2 regions of the Cytobacillus sp. SAFR-174 genome follow, and region 2 is predicted to be linked to the other one. Evidence: predicted binding sites of a transcription regulator. Region 2 holds the regulator's gene; the other holds the start of a gene.

Region 1 (3,424 bases), on a different contig from region 2:
ATCAGCACGTTGCCTTCTTCAGAGCCATATTCTGTTTCACAATAGATGAGCAGATCATGAAGCCCCATAACGCCAAGACCAACTCGTCGCTCGCCTAATGCCTGCTTTTTGTTCTCTTCAAGGAAGTATGGTGTAGCATCTATTACGTTGTCCTGCATCCGTACACCCACTTCAACAGTACGCTTCAGCTTTTCAAAATTAACAGTTTTATTTTCTTTATCTGCCATTTCTGCAAGATTTACTGCTGCAAGGTTGCATACAGAATTTGGCGCCAGAGGCTGCTCGCCACAAGGGTTTGTAGCTACAACCCTTTGTCCGTATGCCTGTGCATTTGTCATGTCGTTTGCGTTATCGATAAAGAAAATGCCTGGTTCAGCTGAGTATGTTGCACAAATGTTAATCAGGTTCCAAAGCTCTTTCGCTTTAATTTTACGGTGAACACGGACTTTATAGCCTAGTTTTTCCCACTCTCTGACATCACCGACTTTATGCCATTCTTCGTTGTATGTTTTCATCGTTTCAGCATCATAGGATTCAACATCCGGGAAACGAAGCTCATATTCTGCATCATTTTCAACCGCATTCATAAATTCTTTCGTGAGGCAGACTGAAATGTTTGCTCCTGTAAGGAACTCAGAGTTATGAACACTATAAGTACCGCCAGCCGCCAGCTTCTCCTCAGCATCTTTTATGATGTTTTCACTGAAGCCGCCATAGCCTGGAATACTTTTATAATTAATAATGCCCTGGTACATGGCAATTTCCTGTTCATTAAATGGAGTAAATTTTAATTTTTCTTTAGCATATTTTCTTATTGTTTCATCATTTGTATTTTCAAGCAGGAAGCGTAAAATTCTCGGGTTTTGCATTTTCGAGATGATGAATTCGATAATATCCGGATGCCAATCGGATAGCATAATCATCTGCGCACCTCTGCGGGATCCCCCCTGCTCCACCAGGTGTGTAAGCTTCGCAATATCATCCAGCCATGAAACCGAACCGGAGGATTTGCCGTTTACACCTTTGGCCAGTGTATTACGAGGTCTCAGAGTTGAACCGTTTGTCCCTACTCCGCCGCCGCGGCTCATGATCTCCATTACCTGCTTGCGGTGCTCGGAGATTCCTTCACGGGAATCCTGCACGAATGGCATTACGTAGCAGTTGAAGTACGTAACATCTGTGTCAGCACCAGCTCCATACAGCACGCGGCCAGCCGGAATGAAATTAAGATTTTTCAATTCCTGATAGAACTTCTCAAACCACTCTTTTCTCTTTTCTTCGGTCTTCTCCACCGATGCAAGGCCTGTTGCGTTACGCTTGGCGATTTGCTCATAGAAGATTTCCAAAGGCTTCTCGATTACATCAAGAGGCTTTGTAATAATGCCTGTTCTCGTTTCTTCCGGATCATCCAGCACCCCTCTGTAATCTTCCTCTACTAAAACCTTGGCTGTCTTGTTTTCCCAGTCAATATCGAGGATATAGCCTAAGCCGCGTGCAGGAAATTTGGGATCTTCCTTAATGGTGAGGACAACGAAGTCACCGTTTGTGAGTGTCACTTTCTCGGTGTCTTTGAAGGTATAGCGATCTAGCATAACCAAGCGGGAAACACCTTTGTGGGTCATTTTCATATCTGAGGTTACTGGGTGAACCTGAGGAAAGAGACGGATGTCCTTGTTTAAACGTTCAATGTTCAATTTCATTTTTTGTCCTAGAGCAACAGACATTGTTACAACTCCTTCTAAATTCAATTATCTAATTAATGTGTGTAAGTATTCTGTCAGATAGGGTAAATCTATCTGTTTTAAAAGAGTACCCTAAAGTTACCATAACTCAAACCTCAAAATCAATATATAGTGTCCTAAATATTTTCGACACCACTACATATTGTGTCTGATTCAACTGAATCTGATTTTGTCAAACTTAAAATATACTAAAATTTAAAGAAAAACAGAGTTAACAGCCGATTTCCGACAATTAACGATAAATTTTAACATATTTTGAAGCTTGCACTTTTTCAGAGCAGTAATTGGAAAATTATTCATTAAAAAAAGAGAAAAAGCGACTTATCCGCTTTTATCTCTTATAGTTCCAGTCATCGCTTTCATATCGTTCTTTTGCGATTTTTTGTACATATGCCATCTCTTCATCTGAAAGCTCGTAAGGTTCCAGTACAATGTCAAGGCCTTCCTCAAACCCTTTCTTGAAAGCTGCCTTAGCCTGTTCAAGAGTAATATTTTCTGCTGTCAGCTCATTTATGGCAACAGCTTTATTTTTAAAAGCCTTTTGCATTCTCTCTTTTACCCGGTCATTAGGATATTTGAACAAGCTGAACAGCTTGTCTTCATCCAAATCAAGCAAAATAGAGCCATGCTGAAGGATTACACCTTTCTGTCTTGTTTGTGCACTCCCTGCAACTTTACGGCCTTCTACAACAAGTTCATACCAGCTTGGGGCATCAAAACAAACAGCAGATCTTGGATTTTTTAGAGAGTCTCTTTCTTCAGCCGTCTTTGGTACGGCGAAATAAGCTTCCATTCCCAAGGCGTGAAAACCTTTTAGAATTCCTTCAGAAATGACTCTGTATGCTTCAGTTACTGTACTCGGCATTTCCGGGTGGAATTCAGGAACGATAACACTGTATGTGAGTTCATGTTCGTGCAGCACCCCTCTTCCACCTGTTGGTCTGCGGACGAACCCCAGGCCATGCTGCTTCACTGCTTCCATATCTATTTCTTTTTCAGCCTTTTGGAAGTATCCGATTGAAAGAGTTGCGGGATTCCAGCCGTAAAACCGGATTACAGGTGGCATCTTCCCCTCACTGTTCCAATCAAGCAAGGCTTCATCCAAAGCCATATTAAAAGAAGGTGAACCTTCTCCTGAATCGATAAACCGCCAAACTTCTTTAGTCATATGTAACCCTCATTTTCAATTTCTTTAACTTGTCATTTGCGGTTATTAGTCTAACAAAATTCCAATGAAAATTAAAGCAAGTTGAATTTCCATAACAAATTTACCAGATTTCCTTTACTCCAATCAGGAAAGACTTATATAATATTAGTTGGCTTACCTATGTGTGAAAGGAGAAAGACATATTGGAAACACTTTATTTCATTCTTATCATTTTGGGTGCAATCATTACCTATTCTGTCATAACATGGTTTTATCAGCGCCGAATTGTTAAAACGCTTACTGAAGACCAGTTTAGAGAAGGCTATAGAAAAGCCCAATTAATCGATGTTCGCGAACCAAATGAATTTGAAAACGGCCATATTTTAGGCGCACGCAATATACCGCTTTCACAAATGAAAATGCGCATGAAAGAATTGCGTCCGGACAAGCCAGTCTACTTATATTGCCAAAGCGGCATGAGAAGTGCGCGAGCTGCCCAGTTTCTGCACCGCAAAGGCTACAAAGACCTTTCACA
Region 2 (3,424 bases):
AAAGCTTTTGCTGGAACATGACATCTTCTATAATCTGCAGATCACCTTTTGAAGGTTCCGCTCCTCCGGAAATATCTTTTAAAAGCTGCCTTGGTGAGGTTATTTCCAAATAACGGATCAATTCTTCTTCCTGTGTTTCAGGCTGCTTTTTTTGAGATTGATGGCTGGCAGGCTGAACCCTGTCAATCAGGGATGGCAGCATATCCTGGTTTTGGAATTGATACCAATCACGTGCAGATTTTCTTAATTCATCAATGTTTATCTCATTATCTTCATTCACGGCGCTGATGACAATATTTTTCATCTGAATAGGGTCGATTCCATATAAAAAAGCAAGATTGCTGATGGATTCCTTTACTTTAACTGTAAGGGCTTTTTTTGGTACAAGCGATTCATTCAGCCCTGCCTGAAGCAATTCAAAATTAAAATCTTCATTCCCGATTTGAATGCCTTCCTGCTCACGCCTTCCAATATACCCTTCCTCATCTGTTTCATTCATCAGCTGCACCACTTCATCGTCAAACGAACCAGGGTGCCCGGATTGAAATACATCCTGGAAAGCCTTTGTTACTTCCTTGTACCCTCTGGCCGGCTGCACCTTCTGATCCGAGAAGAAGCGCTTCAGTCTCATAAATTGGTTTTTGCCCAACTTCTTATAAAGATAGATATTGAGCATGCCGTCAAGAAAGAATTGTTCAGGTGTCAGCGGTGGAAGCAGTTCGTAAATGAATGACCTTGTCTCTTCATCCTTGTTAACATATACCTTTAAAAGTCCTATTCCTTCAAGCTTGAGACGGGCTTCATAAATATCCTTAAGCCCCATCCCCATGAAATTCATTAAACTATGGTGTGAATTTGAAGATGACCATAGCCGGTTTTCTTCAAGCTCTGCCCATAAAGTCATATACAAACTGAAGCACTCAGAGCCAATGAGCGGCTGATATAACAGTGTCAGCACTTTCCGGTCATAATCATGCAAAAGCCCGCTGGCTGCTACTGTATATCGATCAATGGGGAGCATCTCCTGCCAATGCTGGGCCATGGTGTTCACCTTTTTCTATAAAATATTTTTATTAGAATGTTCATCAAAAGCATATCCCGCAAAAAAAAGAGCCAAAGAAAAACCTTCAGCCCATCAGCCTATTTCATCAAAAATCAGCGGCAGCGGCAAAACTGTCCTGATTACGATTGTTCTTTTTTAATTAATTCCTTGAGTTCATCAATAAACACATTGATATCTTTAAATTGCCTGTATACCGATGCGAAACGGACATATGCGACCTCATCCACATTTGCGAGCCTGTCCATGACCATTTCGCCAATTTCATCGCTTTTTATTTCAGAGACACCATTGCTGCGGAGTTCTTTCTCCACTTCAAAAGTAATGTCCTCCAGATCTTTAAGGGCTACCGGCCTCTTTTCACAAGCTTTAATAAGGCCTCTCAGAATTTTTTCCCGGCTGAATTCCTCTCTCGTACCTTCTTTTTTCACAACGATTAACGGAATTTCTTCCACTTTCTCAAAAGTCGTAAACCGGTATCCGCATTTCTCGCATTCCCTTCTGCGGCGGATGGATCGGCTGTCATCCACAGGACGGGAATCGAGCACACGGGTATTATTGTTTTGGCATGAAGGGCATCTCATACAATCAGCTCCGAATTTTTTTATAAGTTGGCTTTAAACAAATTACCGAATATTATTTGATACTCTTATCTTATAAAAAAGGAGTTGACAGTACAAGTACAACTATTTATCTGCGTTTCTTGCAGAACCGAGAAAGTCATGCCGTTTATTTAATTTTTCATATATCGAAAGTACTTCTCTTTTAAGAATTGGATGCACACCTGCCGGTGAGGACTGCTCAGTTGAAATATTGATATCTACAGCCGTTTCAAAAGGCTTGACAGTCACGACTGTCACAATCGCAAAACAGGTTTTGTCTTTTTTAAGTTCTGCTGCAATCTCGCCGTGTTCTTTAGAAATGCTGAGAATGTTTACATTGCGATCTGCTTTGAATAACTCTTCAATCGTCTGCAGCATTTGTGCTGTATTGGTTCTATAATATCTTGTAGCGAGCTCAGGGTCAGAGTGATTTTCATTTGTTTCACACTGCTTTTTATAGCGGCTGGCAAGCTGCCTGAAAATTGACATTCTCTTTCCTCCGTATATTATTTGTATCCTTATTGTACTATTTTTTATTAAGATACTAAAGGCAATGGATTTTAAGCAAAATAAAAAGAGGTGTATCAGATACACCTCTGGATTGCCTAAGATCATTCTAGTATTAAAGTACTTGAGCTTGTTTAACTTGAACTGGACCCATACCGCGAGGAATTTCGATATTCTCACGCGTTTGAGCTCCTAACGCTTCTGCAATAAAGTCTGCAGCGATGTTAGGGTCAAGATCTCCACACGTATACACATCAATGCTGGCATAGCCATGCTCCGGGAAGCTGTGAATAGTTAAATGAGATTCAGAGATGATCACCACTCCGCTTACACCCTGTGGCGCAAACTTATGAAATGCAACCTCGCGAATTTCAGCACCAGATTTTAATGCAGCATTTACGAATGTCTGCTCAATAAAATCCATATCATTTAACTTTTCAAAATCGCATCCCCAAAGTTCTGAGATAACGTGACGACCCATAGTTTCCATATTCAAATTTCCCCCTTTAAACTTTTAAGCTATTAATTAATGAAATTCCAGATTTATACTGGTCTATAACTACCACGGGGGAAAGTTAGTCCAGAGAGGTCCTAACCCTTTAAGTAGCTACCATACCAAAACCTCGGAGAAGTTCACGAGGATTAGTATACTTTGTTTAATTTCTTTTTGCAACACATTGTTTTACATTTTTTTTGGCAAAATTTCTGAAGACTTTTCCTTCTCAGGATTTAATTTTGTCCAAAAAAAGGAGCCTGCCGGGGATGGCAGGCTTTAAGGGTATGGGTAGTTCTATTTAAAAGAGATTGGCAATTATCCAACTTTTACGGCAGATGCCTGAAAAAGTTCCTGTGCAACATATTTTGTCAAGTCTACGACACGGCAAGAATAGCCCCACTCATTATCGTACCAGGCAAGCACTTTCACTTTGCTGGTGCCGATTACCATTGTAGATAATCCATCAATGATGGCAGAGTGTTCATTTGTGTTGAAATCGATTGACACTAACGGTTCGTCAGTAATATCCAGGATGCCATGCAGCGATCCTTGTGAAGCTGTAGCAAATGCCGCATTCACTTCTTCAATTGTAACGTCCCGCTTCAAGTCTACCACGAGATCCACTAAGGAAACGTTAGGAGTCGGCACACGCAGTGCCATACCATGCAACTTGCCCTTTAAATGCGGCAATACCAGTGACAAAGCTTTGGCAGCACCAGTGGAGGTCGGGATGATCGACTGTCCGCAAGCACGTGCACG

What was found. The regulator NrdR, encoded in region 2, represses ribonucleotide reductase genes. The targets are predictions, from matches to a motif close to AACACNATATATNGTGTT.
Region 1: ACTHRG_RS17700 (vitamin B12-dependent ribonucleotide reductase) is a predicted target of NrdR. The motif match lies at 1,874-1,891, and genes of this name have one in related genera.

Annotation. Positions count from the first base shown of each region.
Region 1 is NZ_JBQCMZ010000018.1:97,640-101,063, forward strand. Features, by position in the region: gene ACTHRG_RS17700 (vitamin B12-dependent ribonucleotide reductase) at 1-1,724, opposite strand, end outside; gene ACTHRG_RS17705 (lipoate--protein ligase family protein) at 2,074-2,910, opposite strand; gene ACTHRG_RS17710 (rhodanese-like domain-containing protein) at 3,093-3,424, shown strand, end outside.
Region 2 is NZ_JBQCMZ010000007.1:82,222-85,645, reverse strand. Features, by position in the region: gene ACTHRG_RS09510 (replication initiation and membrane attachment family protein) at 1-1,042, opposite strand, end outside; gene nrdR (transcriptional regulator NrdR) at 1,183-1,644, opposite strand; gene ACTHRG_RS09500 (hypothetical protein) at 1,747-2,151, opposite strand; gene speD (adenosylmethionine decarboxylase) at 2,285-2,659, opposite strand; gene ACTHRG_RS09490 (glyceraldehyde-3-phosphate dehydrogenase) at 2,981-3,424, opposite strand, start outside.